Regions from separate parts of the Undibacterium sp. SXout7W genome, predicted to be linked through region 2. Evidence: predicted binding sites of a transcription regulator. Region 2 holds the regulator's gene; each other region holds the start of a gene.
The links. Region 2 encodes sigma-54, which starts transcription at its own class of promoters, with help from an activator protein. Its sites were predicted from a motif close to TGGCANGNAANCTGCTTT; they were not measured.

Region 1 (10,124 bases), on a different contig from region 2:
GACTGAACAACTGCTTTTTCTTTAAATTTCATTCTTATTTTCCTTATATTTTAATGCGTCGCAACTGCTTTTCATTTTTTATGGAAGGCTGGTAACGAGCATACGAACCTCGGATGGATGCAATGAGACGGAGAGGCCGGACATCCGAAAAACAGGGTGTACTTTTCGAATTGGCAATCCATTATGCAAAATAATGTAGGAAGATGAAACAGTTTGTTACAGTGAATGGGATATTTTGTTGCATTTGCCCCACTAATTATGAAAAATAGTTTTCATAATTAGTGGGGCAATATCCCGTCGCACACGATTGCAACTTGCCAGAGGTGTTCAGAAGTAGCAGATGTGGCTAACCATTACTAATTACCTTACTAAGGGCATTACTAAGAATCTGAATGAAGATGGTGTCGGTGTGGATTCGCTGTATGAACCGCAATTGGTGGTCGGCAGCTTGTCAATCAGCGGCCATTGTTGCCGCCATCATTACCTCTGTCGCGTTTGTTGACCTTGGATGAAAAATCACAGGATATACACAGGATATAATTCACACCTATTGTGAATGTTTTCATAGCGAGGATAGACTTGGCAAAGAAAGAACATGTGTCCGAAACGCAGGCCACGCAGTTGTTGCGCAAGCATAAGGCGGAATTTACAGAACATCCCTATGCTTACGAAGAGCATGGCGGCACTGCTGTTTCAGCGCGGGAACTTGGCGTCAACGAACACGACGTGGTTAAAACACTCGTCATGCAGGATGAGGCTGCAAAACCACTGATCGTCCTGATGCACGGTGATTGCAAGGTCTCCACAAAAAATCTGGCGCGCCAGATCGGCTGCAAATCGGTAGAGCCATGCAAGCCGGAAGTGGCGCAAAAACATTCTGGTTTTCTGGTTGGCGGCACGTCGCCGTTTGGAACCCGTAAAGCTATGCCAGTGTATGTGGAGCGCAGCATACTTGATCTTCCTAAAATCTATATCAATGGTGGCCGACGTGGTTATCTTGTCGGGATTGCTCCGGCACTATTGACCACTTTGCTGCAGGCACGTCCGGTAGAGTGTGCGCTGGATGAATAGGCAGAGATAGCAGCACATATAACTAGAATCAGAGGGAGTATGCTAAGAAATGGCGTATTTCTCTCTTTTATTTAAACGACATTAAAATATACTCCCGCTGAGTATTTTTTATTTTTAAGCATTTTCAGGATATCCATGATTACAATTTTGGCGGGCGTCATTGCCTATCTGCTGGGTTCATTGTCGTTTGCAGTAGTGGTCAGCAAACTGTTTGGCATTGCCGATCCCCGCACTTACGGTTCCAAAAATCCCGGGGCAACGAATGTATTGCGGAGTGGGAATAAAAAGGCGGCAGTGCTGACGCTGATCGGTGACGCGTTTAAAGGTTGGCTCGCTGTTTGGCTGGTGATGCATTTTGCTCCCCAATTACAGCTTGATGACGGTGCAGTTGCACTGGTCGCGATTGCTGTTTTCCTTGGACATTTATGGCCAATCTTTTTTAAATTCGTTGGCGGGAAAGGCGTGGCGACTGCCGCCGGAGTTCTGTTGGGTCTTAATCTCTGGCTCGGTATCGGTACGATGGTGACCTGGCTCGCTGTCGCGTTTGCGTTTCGCTACTCGTCATTGGCCGCATTGATCGCCGCCATTTTTGCACCGTTTTATTACGGGCTGTTGTTTGGTCCGGATATCAAATTACTGGCAGTATTTGTGATGAGTGCTTTATTGATTTATCGCCATCGCCAGAATATTGGCAACCTGATCAATGGTAAAGAAAGCCGCCTTGGTAGTAAAAAGAAATAAAACGGTGTACAAGACTCAGCGCTGCGACGGTGCGATAAGCGCGACGCTGCGGTGCGTTGAATCTTGCAAATACTCTTATAGGAAGCCTCATCGTGAGGCTGCATCATTCCATACACTCATTCGCTCCCCTCAATCGGTACGATCAAAGGGATTGCATCAGGCAGCTTCCAGCTCATGCAAAGTCGCTTCGGTGACGTATAAGTAGCAGTTGTACCACCACTGCACCGGCAACATACAGGCGCCTACTACCTTTGTCACCATGCCTTGCCAAGCAAATGCCTCCCAAATTCCTTGAGAGGATCATGCCCGACTAGCAAGCGTGCTGCCGGCACCTTGATGCGATTGACATTGCTTTAATCCATGACGGCACGAACATGGTTTTCCGAGCAAAATTTCTGAAACAAGGAATGTTTCATTTCTGCTTCCACTTCTTTAGGTGCATCGTTATGCTGTTGCATTAACAAGTTGCATTTTTCACGATACGCTGGATCGTTAGTGTCCAACAGATCTAACTGATCGTATATTTCCTTTTGTCTTTTCCCCGTGTTCTGTTCGATATATTCGTGTAAAGAAGATGCTTCTTGCGGGTATTTCCTTAACAAGAAGGATTGCATTGCAGGCGAATTCAGCAAAAAATGACTGAAAGCATGATTATCTTGCGCTATATCTGATGGTGCTTTGTTATAAGCCGGCAAAGCATTCAAGCGGTTGATGCTATTCTGGAGGTTCTTAAAGAATGGCCTGTAAAATTCCTTCGTATCCTTGGTAAAGGCGTGATTTGTCATTTTTTTTCTGGTCTCGAGCACATCTTCCGGAACGATATTGCTGCAAGCCCCATAGAGTAGCGTATCCATTTTTGCGTTCAATTTGAATTCCTGACTAAACGCAACGATGTAACCGAGTCTGACTTCAATCTCATCGCAAAAATTCAGCGATCTAATTTTGGCTGATGCAGCATCATCCAATACTTGGTTACGATATTCTGCTTTGCAATAATCCACCACAGCCTGAGGATGATGGTCAAATTTTCCTGCTTTGATATCTGTTTCCATGCGCTTGTCAAGGCAAACCGTTTCCATGTTCAACATTCGCAAGGCTACCCGGTCACCACAGGTATTCACAGCATCATCTGCCAGGTTAAAACATGCTCCCCGCAATTCAGGATCGCCCTGAAGCTGCTGCAAGAGATTCCCTACACGCTGCTGAAAGTTGGGTTGTGTATTAACATTATTGTATTCGCTGGTCTGACGCAGACGACCTAAAAACTGTGAAAATTGCGTTGCATGCTGCTCTGATTGGAACTCACTCCAATCGGTGGAGTCCGTATGGCCAGCTTCTTGCGTCCATGCAGATACCTCCTCTTGCAACGGACGAACTTCTACGTGGTTCAGATTGCCTAGATAAAAATCGATCTGAACGTTATCGTAACCAGGCGCATTCATTGCCGCGTTCAATCTATTGCGCACCGCTTCCGATAAGTGACTGGCATCGATATAAATGGTACATGTATTGGGTAAAGTAAGAATATTCTCCGGCAGACTTGTCAATGAATTGCCGCGGGCATCAATGCTGGTCAAGGTTCTCGGCAGATTCGCTGGCAGACTGGTCAACTGATTATCATCTACCTCAATGGTGTACAAGCTCTCAGGCAGATTTTCCGGCAAACTCTCCAACTCGCAGCAACTAACATCAAGTGTGCGCAAGTTTGCCGGTAAAGTTTCCGGCAGATGGGTCAATGCGTTCCCGCCGACATCGATATTTTGCAAGCTCGCTGGCATATTTGCCGGGAGATGAGTCAAATAGTTGGAACTGGCAACAAGGGTGTGCAAGTTCGCAGGCAGATTCTCCGGCAAACTATTCAACTCGTTGTCGTGGGCATTGAGGGTGTGTAAGTTTGCAGGAAGATTTTCCGGTAAAGTGATTAACCGGTTGTTACTGGCATCAATGGTGTGCAAATTTGTCGGTAGATTATCCGGTAGGCTATCCAGTCGGTTGTTACTCACATTAATGATACGCAAGTTAGCTGGTAGATTATCCGGTAGACTCCTCAAGCGAAGACCACTCAATATGAGTGGTTGATCAGGTTGACTCTGATCTAGCCATGCTCTCATTCTGTTCGCGGCCACAGAGCCATTGTGCTCTGTTTTTGCCCAAGTATCCCATTCTGCAAAATATTCCTCTTTACTTTTCTGGCGAGTCTCCAAAGGAGTCTGGTGACCAGCAGCGCGGTTCGAAGGTGATGATGGATTTGCTGTGTTGAATTGCCCAAGAATGGATGCTTGCATGGCATTCCTTCGAGGGGATAACGGAGTGTTGTGACCACCAGTCGATTGGGGTGAAAGCGCCGATGAAGTTTCTTGAAGCCCAGTGCTGTTCGATGCAGTATTGTGATCGTGATGTTCGTGGGGCGCAGGAGAATTGGGTGGATTGAAGCGATTGGAATTGAGTCTGGTCATAGTAGTTGCGTAACAATGCGTTTTGTCGGGTTTTATAAGTGGAAAATTTTGAGGAATGGTTCCATTGGCAAACCGCCGCGTGCTTATCGCATTTGTTGCACTTATCCACCTGGATCATGTATGCGAATGCAGACTCAAAGAGCAGCCGAGTTAATTGCTGCACAGCCTGGTATTTGTCGAATAAGACTAACGTCAAAAAATCAACCCGCAAGAATGATCTTTGCGGGTTAAACGGAGAAAAGGGTGATTGCGGCACTTATTTCTGTTCAGTAAGTGTGCTGCTAGCCGCTTGCCATATCCAGACCGTGCGTGCCAGCACCTTAGATCGTGAGCACGTTCTTAAATAGATTGAAATGACATTAATCTATGTTGATGAGATTTTTGCCGTTTTGATCTTTGTTGTTTGCAAAAAAATGATCAAATAAGGATGCCATTTTTTCTTTCGCCGTTTCACACGCTTCGGAATACTCGTCTTTTATCAAAGTGATTTTGCGATTGTATTCTGGATCGCTAAGCTCCAAGTTCTCTATCCCATTCTCATATGTCGTCTCTGCTATTGCGATTTCATTTTTGTAATTGGAGTCTGCATTCGGGTATTTTCTTGCTAATAACGCAGTCATTTGATCCGATTTTCGTAGAAATTGACCGAAAGCAGCATTATTTTGTTCTTTTTCTGAATCTTCGAGTTGATAAGCAGGTAAAGCATTTAAGCGATTGGTGTGATCTGGGGATTCTACAAAAAATGGTTCGTAAAATTTCTTCGTGTCCTGGGTAAAATCTTGATTGGTCAAATTTTTTCTAATGTCGGCGACATCTTCAGGTGTGATCATGCTGCAACTTGCATGGCGCATGCTCTTTATTGGTGCATTCAATGTAAACTCTTGACTAAACGCCACGATAAAACCAAGATTAACTTCAATATCTTCGTCAAACTCAGGATTAGTGACTCTCAACGCGATCAGTTTGTTTGATGTGGCTTCATGTAACTTTTCTTGGCGATATTGTGCTTTGCAGTGTTCCACTACCTCATGCGGGGCATTGTCATACTTTCCCACTTGAATATCTGTCAATACGCGCTGGTTCAGGCAAGCATTTTCTATGTTTAATATTCCTGTGGCCACCCGGTCACTACAGAAATTCATTGCCTCATGTGCTTCTGTGAAAACTATTTTCCGTAAATCGGAATCTTGTCCAATTTGCTCTAAAATATGAAAGACGCGTTGCTGAAAGTGGGGGCGTGTCGTGGTATTGTCATATTCGCTGGTCTCACGTAAGCGGATTAAAAAATCTGAAAATGAAGACGCACTTTCTTCTCCTGCAAAAGCACTCCAATCGGTAGCAGTCGTCTTACCGGCCTCTTTTTCCCATGCTGATACTGAATCCTGCAATGGCGGGGGAGGTAAATTTTCCATGTGATCCATCTCCATCATGATACGGGCGTTGTTGTAACCCTCTGCTTGCGTTGCTGCGATCAATTGATCACGTGTACTTATCGGTAAGCGTGTGCCATTGAAACGAATGGTACAGTGACGAGGCAAGGTAAGAATATTATCTGGCAGAAGAACTAATCCATTATCACAGGCTTCAAGAGAGCGGAGGCTTTGTGGAAGATGCGGTAGATTGGTTAATAGGTTGTTATTAAGGGCGATGTAGTGCAAGCCTTCTTGCAGCATAGGTAGATTTGTCAACTGGTTGTGACCTACATGCAGTTCTTGCAAGTTTGCTGGTAGTCGCTCCGGCAGGCTTGTCAATCGGTTATTGTTGGCATCAAGGCTCTTTAAGCTGGCTGGTAACTGTCTTGGTAGTTGACGGAGACGGTTGCCGCTGACGTCAAGTATTTGTACATTTCTTGGCAGCCCTTCTTCCGGCAGAGCTGTTAAACCCAGATTACGTAATATGAGTGGCTGAGGGTGGGGTGCAGCGTTGTTACTACGCACCCAGTTTATGATGGTGGAGACAGCTTCAGCACGATTTTCACCCTGACTTCCGTTTTCTGCCCAATCATGTAATGCAGTCTCATTCAGTTGTGAAAGAATCGCTTCTTGTCTGGCATTTCTTCGCTGAGCCCCTCGTTGAGGGTTTCCTCTTGCCCCTTCTTGTGGTCTGTGGGTATGCGCAGATGCGAGCACATCATCTTGTCGGCAGCAGTTACCGAAGAAATTGAATGAATTGGAGTTGATTCTGCTCATCATAAGCCTCATAAAAATGGGAGTAATCGATTTTTATGAGTGAAAAATTTGAGCGAAATAGTTCCATTGATAAGTTGCAGCGCACCATCCATTTCGATTATTCATGCGGATACATGCAAAAAAAGTAGCCGAATCCATTGCTGCTGAGTTTGGTATTGGCTGAACAATACGGGGTTGAATGTTTTTCTTAGGGCTCACGCAAAACCGCCCCAGCGGCGTTATGGCTCCTTGTCGTACAGCATGTACTGCCTTCGTCGCCATGCCTTGCTGGAACAATTTTGCGTCAGTCCTATATCTTTTAATCGGATGAATTTTTGACACCGCGGAAAAATGCCCTCATTCAGTTCCTTCAGGCGGTACGATCAAAGGGATTGCATCAGGCAGCTTCCAGTTCATGCAACGGCCAGCGTGGGCGTACATTAAAGCCATAATCCCGTGTTGCAGCTGCGGGATTTTTTTTCAGTCGCATGGCACCTGCAAAAGCAATCATGGCGCCGTTGTCGGTACAAAATTCGAGTTCCGGGTAATACACCTGAAAGCGGCGTTTGGCCGCTGCCGCATTCAGGCCAGCACGCAATTGCTGATTGGCACCGACGCCACCGGCAATCACTAAGCGTTTCAAGCCTGATTGTTTGAGGGCGGTGACACATTTAGCCACCAGCACATCGACCAACGCATCGACAAAGCCACGGGCGATATTGGCTTTATCTTGTTCGCAGATATTGCTCGAATGATTTTTAACGACAGTCAGTACCGCAGTTTTTAAACCAGAAAAACTGAAGTTCAAATCCTTGGAATGCAACATCGGTCGCGGTAGCTGATAGGCGGAAGGATCACCAAATTCCGCCAGTCTGGAAATAGCAGGGCCACCCGGATACGACAGTCCCAGCAGTTTGGCAGATTTGTCGAAGGCCTCTCCCGCTGCATCATCCAGTGTTTCTCCCAGGAGTTGATAACAGCCAACGCCATCCACCCGCATCAGCTGCGTATGACCACCCGAGACCAGCAGCGCGATGAAGGGAAATTCTGGCGGCTGGCTTGCCAGCAGTGGCGACAATAAATGTCCTTCCAGATGATGGATGCCCAATACAGGCTTGTCGAGCGACATACCCAGACCACATGCAACTGAAGCGCCGACTAGCAGCGCGCCTGCTAATCCGGGTCCTTGCGTATAGGCAATCGCATCGATCGCATGTTTATTGATGGCAGCGCGTTCCAGCACTTCATTCAGCAAGGGCAGGGCACGCCGGATGTGGTCGCGTGATGCCAGTTCAGGCACCACGCCGCCATACTCCTGATGCATGGCAATCTGGGAATGTAGCGCATGCGACAACAATCCATGCTCTGTATCGTATAAGGCCAGACCGGTTTCGTCGCAGGAAGATTCAACGCCTAGAACTATCATGAAGCTGCTTTTCAGGTAAATACAGTTCGTGTGGCTAGCCGCAAACCAAAGCGCAGCGCACAAGCTGCGATGTCGCCAGCCGGGTGCCAGTCAGGAACTGAGAGTAAGATAATGCTAAAAGTGGTGTGAATCTTGCTTAAGATACCACCAGAGAAAATAAGATTATATCTGCCTGCGATAACAAATGTGTGCCAAACCCACTGATAAGACAATGCCTGAACTCACATCACCCAGCCTGAAAATTGTGGTGGTGAATACTGTCATTGCTACTGAGGATGAGCAGCATGATGACGCACAAGCGCAACTGGCGCGTTCACGGGCCTTGCGGATTGGCCTTTTGCAGGCGGGCTACAACATCATGGCGGTGATTCCTGGTGACATGTTTATGAGCGAAAGAATTGCTCAATTACAACCTGACATGATCATTATCGATGCAGAATCCGATTCGCGAGATGTGCTGGAACACATGGTACTCGCGACCCGCGATGCACCTCGCCCCATCGTATTATTTACCGAAGATGGCAGCCAGACTAATATGGCCGCTGCGATGGAGGCCGGTGTATCTGCGTACGTTGTTGCTGGTTTGCAATCCGATCGGATCAAGCCAGTGCTGGATGTGGCAATGGCCCGCTTTAATGCAGATCAGCGTTTGCGTTCTGAGTTATCTGATACCAAAGCCAAACTGGCTGAACGGAAAACCATAGAACGCGCTAAAGGCTTGTTGATGGAGCGCCATCAACTGTCCGAGAACGACGCTTATCAAAAGCTCCGCAAGCAAGCAATGGAAAAAAATCTGCGTCTGGTCGATCTGGCGCAGCGCGTGCTGGATGTCGCCGATCTTCTGGGTGGTTAAAGAGATTCCCGACACATCACCAAAGATACCCGCGCTGAGTTTTGCGCTTCTGATGTGCACATAAAGAATGCGTTGCGCTTTTCTGGTGCGTGAATATGTATCTCAATGTAACTTGTGGGCATGTTCCAGACGTTTATTCCGTATAGCAAATCTCCTGTGATTCTGTCCTCAGGCAAATCATGCCTGAAACACGTACTAAACCGATATAAATCCTGCATAAGTGATCCACGGCTAACAAAGAAAATCTCTGGCACAGTGTTTGCTTAGTAGTGAATATGCGCCAACGCTGGCGCGACGGAGAATCAGGCTAACGGCGGTCGGTTCCCAAGACAAAGGTGTCTGTCTACATTGTTTGATCAATGTGGAAAGACGCCTTTTTTTTATGTCCAACATTTGCTGGAGCACCAACATGTTTAATCAAGATCCAACCAAGAAACCTGAGAGCCCTGTAATGAAACATGAAGATGAACAACCGACACTTAACCGCCGCAGCTTTCTGCAAACAGCGGCACTGGCAACCGGAGCTGGCATGATGGGACTAAGTACAGGCGGCGTATGGGCTGCCGGTTCAGACAAACCTGAAAAAGAAGAAGTGCGTATAGGATTTATTCCTCTGACAGACTGTGCCTCCGTCGTGATGGCATCTGTATTGGGATTTGATAAAAAATATGGCATTAAAATCGTGCCAACCAAAGAGTCTTCCTGGGCAAGCGTGCGTGACAAACTGGTCAATGGCGAACTGGATGCCGCACATGTGTTGTACGGCTTGCTGTATGGCGTGCAGATGGGCGTCAGTGGCAATAAAAAAGACATGGCTGTGTTGATGACACTCAACAATAATGGTCAGGCCATCACCTTATCAAAAAAACTGGCAGACAAAGGTGCAGTAGACGGCCCTGGTCTGGCAAAGCTGATGCAGACTGATAAGCGCGAATATACATTTGCACAGACGTTTCCTACCGGGACGCATGCGATGTGGCTGTATTACTGGATGGCCGCCAATGGTATTAATCCCTTGAAAGATGCGAAGGTGATTACTGTGCCGCCACCGCAAATGGTAGCCAATATGCGCGTAGGCAATATGGATGGCTATTGTGTCGGTGAACCATGGAATCATCGTGCCATCGCTGATGGTATCGGCATCACGGCAGCAACCACACAAGACATCTGGAAAGACCATCCGGAAAAAGTGCTCGGCACTACTGACGAATTTACCAAAAAATATCCGAATACCGCGCGCGCGATGACCGCGGCGATATTGGAAGCAAGTCGCTGGATTGACGCGTCCTTATCGAACAAAACCAGAATGGCAGAAACGATTGCCGACAAATCGTATGTGAACACTTCAGTCGATGTCATTAATCAACGGATTTTAGGTCGCTATCAGAACGGTCTGGGCAAAACCTGGG
Region 2 (10,124 bases):
GCTGGCCTGATGGGTATCAATACCAGCCTCGTGATTACCTTTTCTTATGCCTTATCTTCAGCCACTGCCGCGTTTGCAGGCGTGCTGGTGGCACCGTTGACGCTGACTGGCGCGACAATGGGTTCTGCACTGGGTCTGAAGGCGTTTGCTGTTGCGATTATCGGTGGCCTGACTTCTGGCGTCGGTGCGATTGTCGGCGGACTGATTTTGGGCGTGGCTGAAACACTGACCGGTTTCTATATCTCGACAGGGTACAAAGAAGTACCTGGCCTGGTGTTGCTGTTGCTGGTGCTGGCATTTAAACCTGCTGGTCTGTTCGGCAAAGCCGCCATCAAAAAGGTATAAGGAATAAACATGAACAAGAAGACCTTAGCTTTTTCAATTCTCGGCATCGCTGCGCTGATCTTGTTTCCGGTGATTGTGCATAATCCGTATTACATGCACCTTGCCGAAACGATTTTAATTTACGCGATTTTATTGTTTGGTCTGGACATCGTTGTCGGTTACACCGGCCAGGTGTCGCTCGGACATGCGGGTTTGTTCGGAATAGGCTCATACACCACTGGCGTGTTGTATTTCAAACTGGGTATGCCGATTTTGTTGGCGTTGCCTGCCAGTATCGCTGTCACTGCAGTGTTTGGCGCGGTGTTGGCCTTGCCTGCGCTGCGCGTCACGGGACCTTACCTGGCGATGGTGACATTGGCATTCGGTACCATTATCCAGATTCTGATTAACGAAATGACGTTCCTGACAGAAGGCCCGATGGGGATTAAAGTCGCGAAGCCAATTCTGTTCGGTCAGAAACTTGGTGAAGTCGGCAACTTCTATCTGGTTGCCGGCATGATGGTATTGGCGATGATTGTCGTGCATCGTATTTTGCGTTCGCATCTTGGCCGTGCTTTTCAGGCCTTGCGTGACAGCCCGATTGCCTCTGACTGTATGGGTGTTTCCGTGTACCGCTACAAGGTATATGCCTTCGTGATCAGCGCGGCGCTGGCTGGACTGGCGGGTAGTTTGTATGCCTATTCGGAAGAGTACATTTCGCCGAACACGTATAACTTCGAGCTGACAATTTTGTTCTTGCTCGCGGTGATTATGGGTGGCCGTAAATCGCGTATCGGCTCTTTGCTGGGTGCCTTCATCGTGGTGATGTTGCCATCCCTGTTGGCTGATATTGAGCTGTTCCGCAAGATCGCCACAGTCGCTGCTGTGATTGCTGTGGCAGCAGGTGGATTTACCTTGATCAAGCAGCGCAAAACAGTGCGTGAACTGGCGGTGCCTGTCGTGGCAACGGTCGCGATGGCATTGTTCTCCTACAAGCTGGAAAGCATTACGGACTGGCGTCTGACCATCTTTGGGCTGATGACTTTGTTCGTGGTGTATTACCTGCAGGATGGCATTGTTGGCTTTGTTAATGCACTGGCAGGCAAGGGGCCAAAGCACCTGCTCGCCAAGTCCACAGCGTTTGCAGCCAATGATGACACTGCTATCGTTAAAGCCGACGCTGGTCGCGTGGGTATTTTGTTAAGTGCTCGCCAGTTGCTGATGCAGTTTGGTGGTTTGAAAGCCTTGAATCAGGTGGATTTGCAAATTGCCAAAGGCACCGTTCATGGTTTGATCGGTCCAAACGGTTCTGGTAAAAGTACCATGATGAATGTCCTGACAGGCATTTATAAGCCAACAGATGGCGTGGTGGAGTTCAGTGGCCGCGTTATTTCTGGTACAACGCCATCCGCGATTGCTCTCGGCGGTGTGGCACGTACTTTCCAGAACGTGCAATTGTTCGGTGAAATGACTGCAACCGAGAACGTGCTGGTGGGGTTGCACAATACTTTCCGTAGCAATGTCTTTGACGTGATGATACACAGCCCGCGCTATCTGCGTGAAGAGCGCGAAGCGCGTGCCCGTGCGGCAAGTATCCTGAACTTTGTCGGCCTGGCAGATCTGGCCAATGAAGAAGCACGTAATTTGCCTTACGGTAAGCAGCGTTTGCTCGAAATCGGTCGCGCATTGGGATTGAATCCGCAATTGCTGTTGCTGGATGAACCAGCGGCGGGTCTGACCGCTCCGGATATCAAAGAGTTAATCGCGATCATCCGTAAAATCCGTGAACATGGCATCACTATTATTCTGATTGAGCATCATATGGACGTGGTGATGTCGATTTGCGATACGGTGACTGTGCTCGATTTTGGTCAGAAGATTGCCGAAGGCAAACCGGCTGAGGTGCAGGCTGATCCGAAAGTGATCGAAGCCTATCTGGGTGGTAGTGTCAGTGATGAACTTGGTGCAGCAACTGCAACCGCCTAAGGAGACAAATCATGTTATCTATTTCAAATTTGCACGCTGCGTATGGCAAGGTCGAAGTGTTGCACGGAATTTCCTTAGATGTTCCTAAAGGCAAAGTGGTGACGTTGATTGGTTCTAACGGCGCTGGAAAAACCACGACAATGCGTGCGATTTCCGGCATGTTAAAACCTAAAGAAGGCAAAGTCACGCTGGCAGGGCAGGATGTAACGGGCATGGATTCGCATCGGATTGCACGCGCTGGTCTGGCACACTCGCCAGAAGGCCGTCGCGTATTTGCCACCATGTCGGTGACGGATAATCTGCTACTGGGCGCGTTTCCACGTTTCACTCGCTCGCGTCCGCGTGGCGATATTGAGAATGACCTGCAAAAGGCGATGGAACTGTTTCCTCGTCTGAAAGAGCGGCGACATCAACTGGCGGGGACTTTGTCCGGCGGTGAGCAGCAGATGCTGGCGATGGCGCGCGCTGTGATGCTCAATCCTGACGTCGTGCTGCTGGATGAGCCTTCGATGGGACTGGCGCCGATTCTGGTAGACGAGGTGTTCCGTATCATTCAGCGACTCAAGCAAGAAGGTACGACGATGTTGCTGGTGGAGCAGTTTGCTGCCGCAGCGTTGGCGGTCGCTGATTATGGTTACGTGCTGGAAAATGGCCGCATCTCAGTGCATGGTCCGGCAGCGAGCCTGCAAAATGACCCGGCGGTGAAGGCAGCCTATCTTGGTGGTGGCGCACATCACTGAGATAGACAGATACTCCCCCCATAAATTGATAAAAACAGGCCGACATCAATATAAAATAAGGCGTGTTTTTATATACTGAGGGGAGTATATTTTGGCCGTGGGAAGCAAAAAAAGGGCATGTATGCGAAATACATGCCCTTTTTGTTATGTTCCAGGGTGAGATGGCGTTGCTGGATTTAGTTCAGATGACGCAAGGGGTGGGCATGCTCTGGCCAGACCTGGCTGAAAAAACCTGCAACTTGTTCACTTGTCACTTCTGCCAGCGAGGTGGGTGACCATTGTGGTGTGTTGTCTTTATCCACAACCAGCGCACGCACGCCTTCCAGCACTTCGCCATGACGGAAGCAATGTCGCACCATATTGCGTTCCATACGCAAATCATCTGCGACAGACAACGTCGCACCGCGACGTAATTGTTCCAGCGTGACACACATCATCAACGGAGAACGTTTTTGCATCATTGCCAGGGTTTGCTGCCCAAAGGCATTGCTGTCGTTTTCCAGACGGCGGGCAATCTCTTGCACCTGATTGCCACTGAAGTGCTGGTCAATCACGTTGCGTTGCGCTGCCAGTTTGCTGTCCGCAGGCGCAGCCTGATCTGCAAATGTCGCTGCAAATGTGCGGATCGTATGGCGGATATCGGTGCGATTGGTGCTATCGGTGGTTTCCAGCAGTTGCATCAGGGCGGGTAACTCTGCTGTCGGAATAAACACGTCGGCCAGACCAGCATACAGCGCATCGGCTGCCCCGATGATTTCACCCGTCAGCCCCAGATAAGTGCCAATTTGTCCTGGCGTGCGCGACAGAAAATAGCCGCCGCCGACGTCAGGGAATAAACCGATATTCACCTCCGGCATCGCCATCTTGGTACGCTCAGTCACAATGCGCAGACCACAATCCGAACCAGCCTGGGCAATACCCATCCCACCGCCCATGACGACGCCATTCATCAGTGCAATATACGGCTTCGGATAAAAATGAATGACATGATTCAGCGCATATTCTTCAGTGAAAAAATCTTCCAGCAAAGCACTGTCGCCTGTCGGGGTTGCTGTACCTACATCGTAGAAAAAACGAATATCACCACCGGCGCAAAATGCTTTTTCACTGCTGCTGTAAATGAAGACAGCATTCACTTCGTCATTGTCTCGCCATTGCAACAGACTTTCAGTGATTGTACGTACCATGTCCAGCGATAAGGAGTTCAGTGCCTTCGGGCGATCCAGCATGATAAAGCCGATTTTGTTCCGGATAGAGGTGTGTACGTATTCGCTCATGAAAAATACCGTTGAGTAGTGTAGAGACAGACATTCTAACGTTGACGATCATCCTCGTCACGCGATTGCAGAGATCGCAAAAAAGGACGCAATATTGCGTCCTTTTTAAGTCTTCCCTAACCGCAGAAATTATGAGGCAGAGGCCGGATCAGGAATGTGCTTGATGGCATCATGCTGATGGTCCTGAATTTTATCTTTGTGTTTGATCACCTGACGATCAAGTTTGTCGATCAGGGTATCAATGGCAGAATACAGATCATGCGACAGACTTTCTACGTGGATATCTTTACCGCTGATGTGCAGGTTAATGTCCGCTTTATGTCGTTTTTCTTTCTCCCGGAGCTTATCGACCGTCAGAATAACGGCAATATCAATGACTTGGTCGAAGTGGCGCCGGATGCGTTCCAGCTTGGTATGTACATATTCACGAATTGCAGGAGTAACTTCGACGTGATGTCCACTGATGGTGAGATTCATACTGTGCTCCTATGGTGATGTTACTTGCTATAACGATGCGCTCATTTCATCGGAATTATTTTGAGCTAAATCATATATAGCAATTCAAACCGTGATTACAAGGACTACTTACAAAGATTTTCGCAAACTGACTGGTGGTATTTTGAGGGCTTCACGGTATTTGGCAACTGTCCTTCGGGCAATTACCATGCCCTGTTCACCCAGCATGTCTGCAATTTTACTGTCAGAGAGTGGGCTTTTCTGGTCTTCTGCTCCTATCAACTGCTTGATGAGTGCACGTATCGCGGTGGAAGATGCTTCGCCTCCTGTTTCCGTCGCGACATGGCTGCCGAAAAAATACTTCAACTCAAACATCCCATGCGGCGTCAGCATGTATTTCTGAGTCGTTACGCGAGAAATAGTGCTCTCGTGTAATCCTAGTGTATCAGCTATTTCGCGCAAAACAAGGGGGCGCATGGCAACAGCACCGTGAGTAAAAAAGTTGCGTTGTCTTTCCACTATCGCTTGTGCAACGCGCAAAATAGTATCAAAACGTTGCCGCATATTTTTGATCAGCCAGCGTGCCTCCTGCAATTGCGAACCCATGCCGGTTTCACCACGATTTTGTTTCATGATGTTGGCGTACATGCTGCTGACGCGCAGCTTTGGCATGACATCCTGATTCAGTAACACTTGCCAGCCATTGCCTGATTTTTTGACGATGACATCGGGTACGACGAAATCGGAATCCGTTTCTGCAAATACAGCACCAGGACGTGGTTTGCATTGGCGTATCACGGTCTGGGCCTCGCGCAAATCTTCGTCATCGCAATCGAGAAGTTTTTTTAGTTTGTTGAAATCCCGCTGGGCGAAAAGAGTGAGTTGTGTTTCTACAATCTGCAATGCCAGGCGACGCGTGACAAAGGCGATTTTGGGCATGCGTTTGATCTGCAATGCCAGACATTCCGCAGGTGTACGGGCACCGACACCCGGTGGATCAAAACTTTGCAGCATGGACAGTGCAAACGAGAGTTCTTCCAGTTCGACACCAAGTTCCAGCGGCAAACTGGCATGAATTTCTTCCAGCGTTTCGATCAGATAACCGTTGTCATCTATTGCATCGATAATCAGTTCAAGCAGCGCCCGATCACGTGGCTCGCGCAGATTCAGTCGCATCTGCTCCTGTAAATGCTCATGCAGTGTCGTGTGAGCAGATTCCAGTTGTGAACGGCCTTCGTCTTCTTCAGATGAATGCCCGCCCTGAGGCACGTCATCAAAGCTCCAGTCGTTATCGCTGGCACTGACGGCATCATTGATCGGGGCCGTATCGGCATCGCCACCAGCATCACTTGCAGCAGGCGCGTGCTCGTCTGTATTGCCTGTTGTTTGCATGCCAGCATCGGCATTCGTATTGTTGCTGGAAATGGCGCCATCTGCCAGCAGGCGTACGGCGTTGTCGAGTGGATCGTCGACACGTTCAAGCAAAGGATTCTCTACCAGAAGAGTTTCCAGTTCCTGATGAAGCTCCAGCGTCGACAATTGCAGTAATCGGATGGATTGCTGCAATTGTGGCGTCAGTGCCAGATGTTGTGAGGTACGTAGTTGCAGGCTTTGTTTCATGATGATTCCCGTCACATGCGGAAATGCTCTCCCAGATAGACCCGACGCACTGACTCATTTTGAATAATGTCATCTGGCTTACCGCTGGCCAGCACTGCGCCTTGATTGATGATGTAAGCGTGATCGCAGATTCCCAGCGTTTCACGCACATTGTGGTCAGTGATCAGCACACCTATACGACGTTCTTTGAGAAACCCCACGATACGTTGAATCTCAATCACGGCAATCGGATCGACGCCGGCAAACGGTTCATCCAGCAACACAAAACGTGGATTGGTTGCCAGTGCGCGGGCAATTTCCACGCGGCGACGTTCGCCTCCGGAAAGTGACAACGCCTGATTTTCACGAATTTTTTCGATTTGTAAATCAGCCAGCAAATTATTCAGACGCTGGTCGATTTCTCGACTATTTAAAAATTTTCCTTGCTCGTCTTTTTGCAATTCCAGTACCGCACGAATGTTATCTTCGACAGATAATTTCCGGAATACCGATGCTTCTTGCGGCAAATATGATAATCCCAGCGTGGCGCGCTGGTGGATCGGCAGGTGAGAAATATCCGTGCCATTGATGAGTATCTCGCCGGCATCGGAAGGAACCAGCCCGACGATCATATAAAACGAGGTGGTTTTACCGGCACCATTGGGACCCAGCAGGCCAACGACTTCTCCGCTCTTTACTTGCAGCGATACATCGCGCACCACTTGCCTCGCACCATAGCGTTTTTGCAGGCCTTGAATGATCAGGGTACTGTCGTTCACAGTCATCTCAGTTCACCTGTTTTTCTGGCTTTGGTTGCAATGTCAGCTTGATACGACCACCGCCCGGAATTTGTTGACCGCTGCTGGAGTTAGTGCCGATGAAGACATCGTTTTTACTGTCATAAGATAAAAATTCACCTTCCTGTTCCTGGGTGACTTTTTTTCCTTCCAGATATTTGACACGGGCTCTGGTGATGAATTTGACCAGCTCAGTTTTTTCATCGTATTCAGCACGTTCTGCTTCACCTTCTATCCATAAGTCCGGCCCGCCATCGCGTTTCTGACGAAAGGTAATAGTGGCACCTGGTTTGCCGTAGAGCGTTGCGTGCTGATGGCCGTCAGCGGCTTCGGTGACGACAGCACGCTCGGCTTTGACGATCAATGTACCGCGTGTCAGCTTGACATCGCCTGTCAGGGTGACGATATTTTTTTTACCATCACTGATAGAGTGTTCTGCTTCAATATTGGTTTCTTTGAGGCTGTCAGCTCTTTCGGCGTGGGCACTGCCGAACAGCAAAACACTGCTGGCGAGTATGCTCAGCAGTTGCCGGTATCGTTGACCAGCTTGTTTGTCTGCAACAGAGAGGGAGATATTCTGCAAGCGCATGGTGTGCTCTTTCTATTCTCTGGAATGTTGTGGGATGAGCGCTTTGCCAGATTTTTTCAGGCGTACGCGTACTTTGCTCATCAGTTGCATTTGTTGTGTGGCGTTATTCGCCAGCATACCTATCGCATTGGTTTCTGCATTGGCGGTGAGAATATTGACTGCCTTATCTGTCTTGATGATGTCGTCATCCGGCAATAGCATCAGATAGTCTGTCTGTAACTGCAAATAATGGGAATTCGGGCTTTCAGGGCGCTCCATGCTGACGTTGTCATATAAATGCACGACGTCATGTTCACGTTGTGGTGTGATCTCAGCGTTTTTTTCTTCTATGACAGCCTTGTCAGCACGAATGTGAACAGGCGTTTTTTCTTCATCAAAACTATTGATGCGTGGTTGCAGAATTTCAAAGCTGTCGGATTTCGGCAGATGAATCAGTCTGTCACCGGTGATGTGATAGTTGGGATTGTTGCTATTGGACAGGCGGATAAAGTTAAATTTTTCCACATAATAATCCGGCTCACTGCGCACCGAGGATTTATTCTGTTCGTCTTCACCCGAGCGGCGTAATACTTCCATCATCCAGAAACTGCCGAGCGCCACCACAGCCAGCAAAACAACGCCTAGCCAGATGCGGAAACGATCTGCAGTCAAGAGTGGTTTCATGATAAAAATTCTGCCAGAGCCTGATCGTATTTCCCCTGTGCCTGCAAGATAAAATCACAGACTTCGCGCGCTGCGCCTTTGCCGCCAGATTGGGTTGTCACATAATGAACCCGCTGACGTACTTCGAGATGGCCATTGGGCACACTGGCAGCAAATCCGACGCGTGTCAGCACCGGTAAATCGATCACATCATCACCGATGAAGCCACAGGCCTGCGCGGGAATTGATAAACGATTGATCAATTCCAGAAAAGCATTTTTTTTATCATGAATGCCCTGACAGATATGCGTGATGCCCAGATCTGTGGCGCGCTTTGTCACGATAGCGGAATTGCGTGCACTGATGATGGCCGTTTCCACACCATGCTGTTGTAATAGCTTGATGCCCTGACCATCCAGCACATTGAATGTTTTCAATGCTTCGCCTTCCGGCCCGAATTGCAGGCTGCCGTCAGTCAGGATACCGTCAACATCAAAAATCATCAGCCGGACTTGCGCCGCTCGTTGTTGTGCAGTCATCATCAGATTACCTTGGCACGCGTCAGGTCATGAATATGCAGAGCGCCAACCAGTTTTCCGCTGTCGTCAGCGACCAGTAACTGATTAATGCGATGGGTTTCCATCACTTCTACCGCCTCTACAGCGAGTTGCTCCGCACGTATGCTGCGCGGATTTTTGTGCATGACGTCGGCGATGCTGATTTGTGTGAAATCACGGACACTCTCCATCAGGCGGCGTAAATCACCATCAGTGAACACGCCGATGATGTGTTGTTGTTCATCGACTACGGCAGTCATTGCCATACCTTTTTTGGTGATTTCCAGTAAGGCGTTGACTAATGTGGTGTCCGGCGTTACTTGAGGGATGGCGTCACCAGTACGCATGACATCACGCACGTGTGTCAGTAAGCGGCGTCCAAGCGCCCCACCGGGATGTGACCGCGCAAAGTCTTCTTCCCTGAAGCCACGCGCATCCAGCACCGCGACTGCCAGCGCATCGCCCATCGCCAGCGTTGTGGTTGTGCTGGCCGTCGGTGCCAGGTTTAAAGGACATGCTTCTTTGCTAACGTAGACGTTCAGATGGACGTCGGCCAGTTTACCCAGACTCGACTGAGGATTGCCGGTGATCGCAATCAGTTTGACACCCAGTCGTTTGATAATGGGCAGGATGGACATCAATTCAGATGCTTCGCCAGAATACGATATCGCAATCAATACATCTTGCGGCGTCACCATGCCGAGATCACCGTGGGCAGCTTCTGCCGGATGAATAAAGAAGGACGGTGTGCCAGTGGATGCGAATGTGGCTGAGATTTTACGGGCAATATGACCGGATTTCCCGATGCCAGAAACAACGACTCTGCCGTTGCAACTCAGCAACAACCTGACGGCATCCGTAAAAGTTGCAGCATCGCCGTTGCTCAGGCGCTGCTGCAAAGCAAGCAGTGCATCTGCTTCAATTTGTAATGTGTTCCGCGCAAGCTGAAGCGCGCGCTCAGCGGCTATCTGCGCTGTCTTCTCGGAAGCATTGCCGGAATTAGTGGTTTCATTCAGTTCATTCATGGCAGAAGTATAAACGAAATTCTTAAAGCAAAAACTCTGCCAGTTGTAACGTAATGAATAATGTTTGCCGTAATTCATTATTTAGATGCGATAAATCGGCAATAATGTTAAAAATATGTTCATGGTAGCAAC
Region 3 (10,124 bases), on a different contig from region 2:
ACAAACAGGGCATACTTGAAAAGCAGGTGATATTTCAGGTGGCAGTGATCGGTACAGATGGTTGGTCACGTTTCAGTAGCCTGGATACCGGCGGCAAGTCGGTCGATTTAAGCGACCGTGAGCATTTCCGTGTACATTTGAATACCAACAAAAACGAATTGTTCATCAGTAAGCCCGTGCTGGGGAAAATTTCTAAACGCTGGTCAATACAGTTCACTCGTCCTATTTACGATAAAAAAAATGTATTCCAGGGTGTCATTGTTCTTTCTGTACCGGTGGAATATTTCACTGATTTTTATCAAAAATTACAGCTGGAAAAAAGCGGCATCATTATGTTGCTCAAAGATGATGGTCGATTACTGACTTATTGGCCACGTGGTGCGAGCGCGGCCTTTGATCAATTAAAAAATGGTGGTTTCAATAATATTCTGGTCAGTAAAAAAGCAGATTCCTTTGAAGATCAGGCCGTCATTGAGGGGCAGCCACGGATCACTTTATTTCAACGGGTCGATACCTACCCTTTGGCAGTAGGTCTGGGATTTTCAGCGGATAGTCTGAATGCTGGTTTTCGTACCCAGTTATGGATTTACTGTCTGGGTGGCTTGTTTGTCACAGCTCTGTTACTGATATTTCGGCAGATCGTTACTGGTAATTTGCGTCAAATCGAAAACAATAGCCGCGAGCTGCGTACCTACGATGAGTTTGTACGCGGGGTCATTGATTCGGTTTCTAATTTGCTGTTTGTGTTGGATGAAAAAGGCAAAATACTGCTGATGAACAAGCCAGCGGTCGATTTTTTTGGTACGAATTTATCTCAACAAAATTATCTCGCAACCTGCGATCAGTCGGTTACCTTAATCAAAGAACATGATCCTTCTCTGGCGCAGGGAATACAAAGTGTGATCGATGGTCAGGCACAAAAATTTACGATGGAGTATCTCGCACGGCAAGGCGAGCGCACTGTTTGTTTATTGACTTCGGTTGTTTTGTTTAAGGGCGATGGTCCTCTCAGGATTGTGGTTTCTCATAAAGATATCAGCAGCATCAAGCAGGCGCAGGAGTCTTTACGTATCACTGAAGAACGCTGGAGTATTGCCTTGCAGGGCAGTGGCGAGGGCGTCTGGGACTGGGACATTGTTCCGGATAAATTAATTCATAACGACCAGTGGCGCCACATTCTTGGTTATACCGAGGATGATACGAATGCGCAGTTCTCTGACTGGAGAAACAAAGTTCATCCTGATGATGTTGGTGCAGTGATACAGCAACTAGAGACAGTGCTGACTCAGAATATCAATACGTTCAGCGCTGAATACCGTGTTATTGCCTCTGATGGACATTACAAATGGGTCAAGGATCATGGCACTGTGATTGGCCGCGACCGCGCCGGGAATGCTCTGCGTATCGTTGGTACCTTGAAAGATATTACCGCTGACCGAGAGGCTCAGATACAACTGGAAAATCTGAATACACAACTGCTGCAACGTAATCAGGAAGCTGAAAAAGCGAATAAAGCAAAAAGCGAATTTCTGGCAACCATGAGCCATGAAATCAGAACACCGATGAATGGCATTATCGGGCTTACTTCGCTGGTGCTCGACAGTGAATTAACGCAGGAGCAGCGTGATTTCATGAAACTGATCCAGGTGTCGGCAGATTCTTTGCTCGATATTATTAACGATATTCTGGATTTCTCTAAAATCGAAGCCGACAAGATGGAATTGGAAATGATTCCTTTCGATCTGGGTAAGCTGATGGGAGATGTGGCGAAAGTACTTGCCGTCAGGGTAGGTGACAAAAACGTAGAAATTATCAGTGATGTACCGCCCGACGTGCCTTATTTGCTGCTGGGTGACTCAGGGCGTTTGCGCCAAATTTTGATGAATCTGGTCGGAAATGCCATCAAGTTTACTGAAGCCGGCGAAGTGATATTGGGTGTGGCGCTGGAGCAGCAGAGTGCTGCCCGTGCGACATTGCATTTCACGATTGAAGATACGGGCGTTGGTATTCCTGCAGAAAAGCAGGTAGGTATTTTCGATGCATTTACACAGCTTGATAACTCCATTTCACGCCGCTACGGCGGTACAGGTTTGGGACTCGCTATTTCTTCGCGTCTGGTATCGATGATGGGTGGGCGTATGTGGCTTGAGAGCGAGGTTGGTAAAGGCAGTATTTTTCACTTTACGGTGGATTTTGGTATCGCTGAATTGCAGCAGACGCATCATGAGCGGCAGATACAGTTGGCGGGATTGCAGATTCTGGTGGTGGAAGACAACCAGCGCTGTCAGCAGGTGCTGCAAAAAATGTTATCCGCTGTATATATTAATCCGACTATCGTGTCCGATGTGGACAGTGCTGTAAAAGCTTTGTCCGCCGCACAGGCGGAGGGGAAAATATATACATTGATGATGATGGATAGCCATTTAATGGGGCAGGATGATGGCTGGATTATGGCATTGCAAAACAGACGTGATGCTTATGGCGGCATTATTCTGATGCAGCCAAATAACGCGATCAATGTGTCTTCAGATACTTCTATGTTTAAACATCTGGGTGTCGTGTCATCTATCAGTAAGCCGATCACCCATACCGACGTGTTGGATGCGATACAGCAGGCCATGGGCGGAGGCCGCAGCCAGCGCTCAGGTAATCTGGCTGCTAATGTCATGTCACAACGCGCCAGTAATACACCGCTGTCGATCTTGCTGGCGGAAGACAATAAGATTAATCAAAAGCTGGCCGTCACCTTGTTAGAGCGTGTCGGACATAAAGTAATTACGGCTGATAATGGCCGAATCGCTCTGGAATTACTGGAGCGGATACGCTTCGATCTGATTCTGATGGACATGCAAATGCCGGAAATGGATGGCCTGACTGCGACTCAGGCGATACGTGAAAAAGAAAAAATATCTGGCAACCATATTCCCATTGTCGCATTGACCGCGAATGTGATTCAGGGCGATAAGGAGCGTTGTCTCGCGAGTGGTATGGATGGTTATATTGCCAAACCATTTACGATAGAAAGCTTGTTTTCTACTTTGCAGGATGTGATGACGAAAAGCCAGCAAGGTCGCTCTGCAGAGCAAAGAGAGTGGCAACAATCTGCAATTGTGCCTTTATCTTTGCCGGTATCAGTACCAGTATCGGATGGCAGTGCACAGGAAGTTGCAGGACTGTCTGCATCAAAAGAACAAACGGCAGCAGTATCTGCTGAAGTGAAGGGACAATTTGATTATGCAGCTGCACTCAGAAGGGCTGATCCCGAATATATAGAAGTCATTGGTGTGATGACGCTGGAATCTTTGCCAGAATACCTGATGAACATAGAGAAAGCACTCGCTACTTTGAGTACCGAAGAAGTGCATCGAAGTGGTCATACCCTGAAGGGGCTGATTTCTAATTTCAAAGCACAACCCATCATGGATCTTGCACATCAAGTGGAGCAGTTGGGTGCTGCAAATAATATGGAAGAGGCGCAACAGGCGTACACCTTGATTAGTAAAGAAGCACCGCTATTTTTATCCGCATTAAGTGACTATCTTCGTGCCGAAAATCTGCTGTAATACTAAGATACTAAGATACTAAGATACTAAGATACTAAGATACTAAGATACTAAGATACTAAGATACTAAGATACTAAGATACTAAGATACTAAGGAAGAATGTATCAAATCACATCATCTCGCTGAGCCAGTTGTCCGAACTAGTTATCTGAATCGGTGAGATGATTTAGACATCTGAGGTAGTGATCGCTTTAGCATCACGATGCGGTCATGTGATACAGCAACGTCTGAGGATCCGGTGGTCAATATTAATGTCGATATAAAAATAGAATTTGACCATTTTCTGCGGACATCAGTTTGCCTACTTTTTCTCTCTGACCAGTTGTTTGAATTTCACAAACGTCTCTTCTGCATCCAGTAATTCTGTCGCGACTTCGATCAGTGAGCGGCGGTTAGAGCGAGCATACGTGCGTAATATTTCGAAGGCTGCATGTCTGTCGAGGACGAATTCATTCATCAAGATGCCGACAGCAATATTGGTTTCCCGACCAGCTGCCAGGGCATTGGTCAGATTGCTTTCAGATGCTTTGAGTTTGCTGATTTCTTCTGCGCGTGCAAGACCGGCTTCCAGCGTTGGAATCAGATTGAATGTATCCAGTGGCTTCACCAGATAACCGACCGCACCGAAGTCTACGGCCTGTTTGACGATGTCACTGTTGGACATAGAGGATAAAAACATGAACGGGATTTCGGTTTCAGCTTTTAAACGTTTCGCCAGTTCCAGTCCTGACATGCCGGGCATATTGATATCCAGTAATGCCATGTCAAAATGTTGAACCATCGCAATATTAAATGCATCCTCTCCAGAATGTGCCTGCGTAATCTGGTAGCCAGCATGTTCCAGCAAGGTGCCGAGTAACGTCAGTGTCAGCGCATCATCATCAACCAGTAGTAGTTTATTGGCGCCATGCTGCAACTGCTTGTTCTCTTTTCTCATATCGCTTACAGATATCCTGTTATTGATTGAAACTGACCACATCCGTGTTGCTGTATGGATGAAGCAGAATCAGTATCACCTGCTATTGAATTTACCGATTGTACCGTTGTTTATCTGCCCGCTTATCAATTTTTGCGCTGCGTATCATGCTGGCAATGATTATGTACCAGCCTTTGCTGGCCTGCATCGTACTCGCAGGAAGCGTCTTTCACCGCTACACTCATTAACCGGAATGGCAACTCATTCCTATTTGCTCATTGTCAGAAAATTCAGAACGATTGCCATCATGATCGCTATTTTTTTTCATACATCGGTATCAGACGTGATGAGTTTGAGTGAATGCAGAGCAGACCAGCTGGCCTCCCGTTTCCATTTTTCTGACCACGCAAAAAAATCAACTGCGGGCATCGGACGTGCAATACCGTAGCCCTGAGCCAGATGGCATCCAATTTTCATTAAGGCAGCCCCATGCTCCATCGTTTCCACACCTTCTGCAACCACGGTACGGTTGAAGGCTTTGGCAAGTTGTATCACACCTTCGACGATACCGAAGTCATCCGCATCATTGAGCATGTCGCGTACAAAGCTCTGATCGATTTTTAAGGTATCTACTGGTAATTTACGCAAATAAGTCAGCGAGGAATAACCAGTACCAAAATCGTCGAGTGCAAAATGAACACCAAGTTCACGACAAAGACGCAGAATACTGACTGCCTGTTCCATGTCAGCGATCGCCGCAGTTTCGAGAACTTCCAGTTCAAAATGTGATGCAGGTACATCGGGGTGTTGCGCCAGTACTTGTTGTAGCTGCGTGTAGAAATTGGGTTGAAGCAGATGATCCGCGCTGACATTGACGCTGACTGAAATCGACAAACCCATTCTGTGCCACATTTCTGCTTGCGCCAGCGCATGCGATATCACCCAGTTACCAAGTGGTTGTTCCAGATTGCTACCGTAGATATGGGGTAAAAATTCAGACGGAGGCAACAGACCGCGTTCTGGATGTTGCCAACGTATCAGAGCCTCCACACTGACAATATCGCCACTGAGTAGATCGACTTTAGGCTGATAAAACAGCCGGAATTCTTCGTTTTCCAGTGCTTTGCGCAGGATATCAAGATAGTTGCGATGTATTTGAGCTTTACGGTCGCTTTCCTGATCGAACATGTGATAACGGTTTTTCCCTGCTTCTTTTGCCATATACATTGCTTGATCTGCATGTCGCAAAAGGCTGTCGGCATCCACATTGTCTTCTGGATAGAGACTCACTCCGATGCTGGCCGATACGCAGACATCAATGTCGTCATCAATACGGACAGGCAGACTGACTGCATGCAAAATGCGATCCAGTACTTTAGAGCATTCCTCTGGTGTGCAGATATCTGATAGTAGTAAAACAAATTCATCGCCACCCAGACGTGCCAGTGTTTCCTGGGCTCGCATTACTTCTTTCAAGTGATGTGTGACACCAATGAGTAATTTGTCTCCGGCATTATGGCCATATTGATCATTAATCGCTTTAAATCCATCCAGATCTAAAAAGCAGACTGCCAGTGAGGTCGCGTTGCGCGATGCGTGAACAATTGCTTGTTGCAGCCGATCAGCCAGTAAACGTCGGTTGGGAGAGCCTGTCAGCGGATCATAATGGGCGATGCGCATCAGTTCTTCTTCATGCGCTTTTAATTGGCTGATATCCGAAAAGACGCCGATATAATGTTCTACCAGGTTAGCTTCGTTACGGACTGCAGAAATAGAAAGAATTTCTGCAAACAGCTCGCCATTTTTGCGCCTGTTCCATATTTCTCCACGCCAGAAATCATGCTCTTGCAATGATCGCCACATCTCTGCGTAAAAATCTGCATGGTGCCGACCTGATGCGAGAATGTTGGGGGACTGACCGATAATTTCTTCTGCCGCATAGCCGGTAATGCGGGTGAAGGCAGGATTGATTTTGGTAATTAATCCATCTGGTGCCACTACCATGATACCCTCGTAACTACTTGCAAAGACGGTGCTGGCATCACGCTGGGCCAGTTCAAAATACTTACGCTCAGTGATATTGGTATGCGTACCTGACATCATTAGTGGTGTTCCATCTGCATTCCACGACACAATCCTGCCACGAGATTGTACCCAGCACCATTCTCCAGATTTGGTCCGGCAGCGCATCTCTACAATGTGATTCGGTGTTAATCCTGCGATATGTTTTTCTAACGACGCCATGGATAACTTCAGATCGTCAGGGTGTACATGCTTGCCCCATTGATCGACTGACAGATCAAGTTCTTCTGGCTCGTAACCCAGCATCGTTTTCAGACTATTACTGGTATGAAACGCATTGGTGACCAGATTCCAGTCCCAGAAACCTTGATCAGAGCCAGCGATGACACGTTCCAGTTGTTGTTCTTTTTCTTGCAAAATGAGGTCAGCGCGTTTTTTCTCTGTCAGATCGCGTCCGAATGCCATGTAGCGACCATCTTGCATGCGTTCAGTCGTCAGCTCCACAGGAACTGTACTGCCGTTCTTGCATTGTAAGAGCCATTCGCGTCGGATGAATTTTTCTTGATTCAGTAATTGCAAATGCGCTGTCAATTCATCGTGCAGACTTGTATGGATCAACTGTGGAATATGCATTGCTTGAATGTTATCCATACTATGACCTGTCAGGTGACAGGCCGCCGGATTTGCAAAGATGAATTCACCGCCGTTATTAGCGATCCAGATAGCATCGCCAGCCTCATTCAGCACAAAGCGTAAATCGTCATTGGTCCGTTTGTAGTTGGTGATATCAGACAGCGTACCGACCATTCTGCAAGGGGCACCCTGTTCATCACGGTAGACAACCTTACCTCTCGATTTGACCCAGCGGATATCTCCATTTTTTCTGAGAACACGAAAATCGACATCAATAAAAGGCGTCTCTCCACGCTGATGAGCATGGATTGTTTGCAGTACATACGTCAGATCTTCAGGATGTACTATCCGTTGGAGGAATTGGAAATCGTGTGTATCGTCTTCAGCAGAATAGCCTGTCACATCGTAGTAATGTGGCGTGCGATAGACCACATTACTACGCAAATCCCAATCCCATAAACCATCGCTGGTGGCATCAATCGCGAGTCTCAGGCGTTCTTCATTTTCTTCCAGCATCAGCATCACCAGCTTACGTTCAGTGATGTCCTGTACCGTTCCATGCAGACGTATTGTCTTGCCATTGATATCCTTATCTGCTTTTCCACGCGCAGTAATCCAGCGATGTGTTCCATCGGGACGCACTACCTCTGCATCACATTCATAAGAGATCTGATTGGCAATTGCATGTTCCACGACGTCTGTGAGCCGCGCCCAGGATTCTGGAGTGAAGTATTGTTGTACTTCCGGATAAACCGCTGGAGCCAGACTCGGGTCTCTGCCATAAATCTGATAAATTTGTTGAGACCAGAAGTGTTGATTGTTACTAAGGTTCCACTCCCAGTTGCCGATACCCGCCAGATGTTGTGCTTCTTGTAATGCAGCCTCACTCGACTGTAATCGTAATTCTGCTTGTTTGCGGTCCGTGATGTCGCGTGAGATACCGAATAGTCCTGTTATTTTTCCCAGCTTATCGCGGATCAATCCTTTGGTAACCAGAAATACCATTGCCCGCTGGTCAGATGTCAGAATATGTTCTTCCAGCGTTTGTGTCTGGTTAGACGCTATCACTGCACGATCAATCGCGATCAGTTTTTCTGCAGATGCTTCCGGGAAAATATGTCGGTCATCATGCCCGAGAATATCTGTCACAGGTTTGCCGACAAAATGTGCCGCAGCCTTATTGATCAGCAGGTAGCGTCCCTGTGTGTCCTTGACGAAAATAGCATCCGATGTGCCGGAAATGATGGTATTGAGTAACTCCCGGCTTGCTTCTGCTTTAGACAGTGATTGTCGTAGTAGCTCACTCAGCAAACTGATAGCAATGCCCTCGGCGATTAGCATGAACCATTGCAACAGATCATGATTTGCTGCGATCCGGAAGCTTTCTACCGGAGGAATAAATAAGTAATCTACGATGAGCCCAGTGAGAATCGTTGACAGTAGCCCAGGCATCAGGCCACCCAGCAGCGCACTCAGAATAATTGGCAACATGAACAGCAGGAGCAATGGACGTTGTTCAAAACTGACGCCGATATACTGGCGTACAACGATGGTGACGCAGGTGATTGCAATCGCAAAAATATAGACCAGCCAGCGTGGTATGCTCGTTGGCGATACACCTTTGGCGATTGAGTTCATGAAGGATTCATGACCAAGTTCAGATTGTGGAACAGCACGCAGGGCGAAAAAAAATACTGCGGTACTGACGATCACAAACAATATGCCTTTGGCTGTTGACAGCCAGATAATAGATTTCAGATCGGTGATGCTATCCAGCAGAAAATCTGACAAAAATATCCAGATCAGTGCTCCGCTGGCATAAGCGAACGTCGAAATGGTAATGAAACGTTTGCGGGAACTGATCGTCATGTAACCTCATCTGCTTCGTGCATCTTGTTGCCCGGTGACTATTCTGAATTTTAATCTCTTCGCATCGAGATATTAAGAGATTCTGACCAGGCTATCCTTGATCTGTGTTCTCACAATATATCATCTGCAGATAGTTTGATTTAATCGATATTGCGTCTGACATATCAGTGTTACAAGAAGAATTTTGATTTTTTACATTATTTTTCATGTTGATACTGAATCCGGCTGAATTTTCGGCGAAGCACTTTCTGGCGCATTACTGGCAACAACGTCCTCTGGTGATACGCCAGGCTTTTTTACAGTTTGAAGATCCGGTGAGTCCCGATGAGTTGGCAGGACTTGCGTGTGAGACGGCGATAGAATCGCGCCTGATTTACAGGAAGGATGGGCAGTGGCAGGCGGAAACCGGTCCCTTTACATCGTATGAGTATCTGGGTGAGCAAGACTGGACATTAGTTGTTCAGGCCGTTGATCACTGGGTGCCGGAAGTGGCTGCGTTGGCGCAGGCATTTTCTTTTCTGCCAAAGTGGCGTTTTGATGATGTCATGGTCAGTTATGCTACTCCGGGTGGTGGTGTCGGGCCGCATATTGATTTATATGATGTGTTCATTTGCCAGGGATCAGGTAAGCGTCGCTGGCGTGTTGGTGAAAAAGGCCCGCACCGCCAGTTTGCGGCGCATACCTCCCTGCTGCACACCGATCCGTTTGAACCCATCATCGATGTTGAATTACTACCGGGTGACATGTTGTATATCCCACCAGGTTTTCCGCATGATGGCGTGACGCTGGAACATTCTTTGAGTTTTTCTGTCGGCTACCGAAGCAAATCGACGAGTGACGTGTTCAGCGGTCTGGCTGATTATCTGATCGATCAGGAGCTAGGGCAGGAATTATTCTCTGATCCCCGACGCCCAATGAGCCACCATCAGGGACATATTAAGGCCGGAGACGTAGCGACGATGATTTTGCAATTACAGGCAACATTGGATAACACTGCCTTGATGACGGATGTTCTGGGGAGTTTATTATCTAAAACCAAATGTCTGCTGGATTTACAGGCGTTAGAGGAACCGTATAGCGAGGAAGAACTGATCGCTGCACTGCAAGAGCAGAGCCTGAC

Region 1: ACO0LB_RS01490 (ANTAR domain-containing response regulator) is a predicted target of sigma-54. The motif match lies at 7,984-8,001, and genes of this name have one in related genera.
Region 3: ACO0LB_RS12135 (ANTAR domain-containing response regulator) is a predicted target of sigma-54. The motif match lies at 4,562-4,579, and genes of this name have one in related genera.

What each region holds. Positions count from the first base shown of each region.
Region 1 is NZ_JBMPPF010000001.1:332,042-342,165, forward strand. Features, by position in the region: gene ACO0LB_RS01460 (TonB-dependent receptor) at 1-32, opposite strand, end outside; gene ybaK (Cys-tRNA(Pro) deacylase) at 580-1,071, shown strand; gene plsY (glycerol-3-phosphate 1-O-acyltransferase PlsY) at 1,207-1,812, shown strand; gene ACO0LB_RS01475 (NEL-type E3 ubiquitin ligase domain-containing protein) at 2,166-4,097, opposite strand; gene ACO0LB_RS01480 (NEL-type E3 ubiquitin ligase domain-containing protein) at 4,628-6,460, opposite strand; gene tsaD (tRNA (adenosine(37)-N6)-threonylcarbamoyltransferase complex transferase subunit TsaD) at 6,834-7,862, opposite strand; gene ACO0LB_RS01490 (ANTAR domain-containing response regulator) at 8,074-8,715, shown strand; gene ACO0LB_RS01495 (CmpA/NrtA family ABC transporter substrate-binding protein) at 9,167-10,124, shown strand, end outside.
Region 2 is NZ_JBMPPF010000009.1:109,970-120,093, reverse strand. Features, by position in the region: gene ACO0LB_RS10735 (branched-chain amino acid ABC transporter permease) at 1-345, shown strand, start outside; gene ACO0LB_RS10730 (ABC transporter permease subunit) at 355-2,310, shown strand; gene ACO0LB_RS10725 (ABC transporter ATP-binding protein) at 2,322-3,050, shown strand; gene ACO0LB_RS10720 (enoyl-CoA hydratase/isomerase family protein) at 3,227-4,327, opposite strand; gene hpf (ribosome hibernation-promoting factor, HPF/YfiA family) at 4,457-4,804, opposite strand; gene ACO0LB_RS10710 (RNA polymerase factor sigma-54) at 4,913-6,403, opposite strand; gene lptB (LPS export ABC transporter ATP-binding protein) at 6,415-7,167, opposite strand; gene lptA (lipopolysaccharide transport periplasmic protein LptA) at 7,169-7,768, opposite strand; gene lptC (LPS export ABC transporter periplasmic protein LptC) at 7,781-8,431, opposite strand; gene ACO0LB_RS10690 (KdsC family phosphatase) at 8,428-8,952, opposite strand; gene ACO0LB_RS10685 (KpsF/GutQ family sugar-phosphate isomerase) at 8,952-9,992, opposite strand; gene ACO0LB_RS10680 (hypothetical protein) at 10,108-10,124, shown strand, end outside.
Region 3 is NZ_JBMPPF010000011.1:100,329-110,452, reverse strand. Features, by position in the region: gene ACO0LB_RS12140 (response regulator) at 1-3,563, shown strand, start outside; gene ACO0LB_RS12135 (ANTAR domain-containing response regulator) at 3,866-4,501, opposite strand; gene ACO0LB_RS12130 (PAS domain S-box protein) at 4,805-9,004, opposite strand; gene ACO0LB_RS12125 (JmjC domain-containing protein) at 9,211-10,124, shown strand, end outside.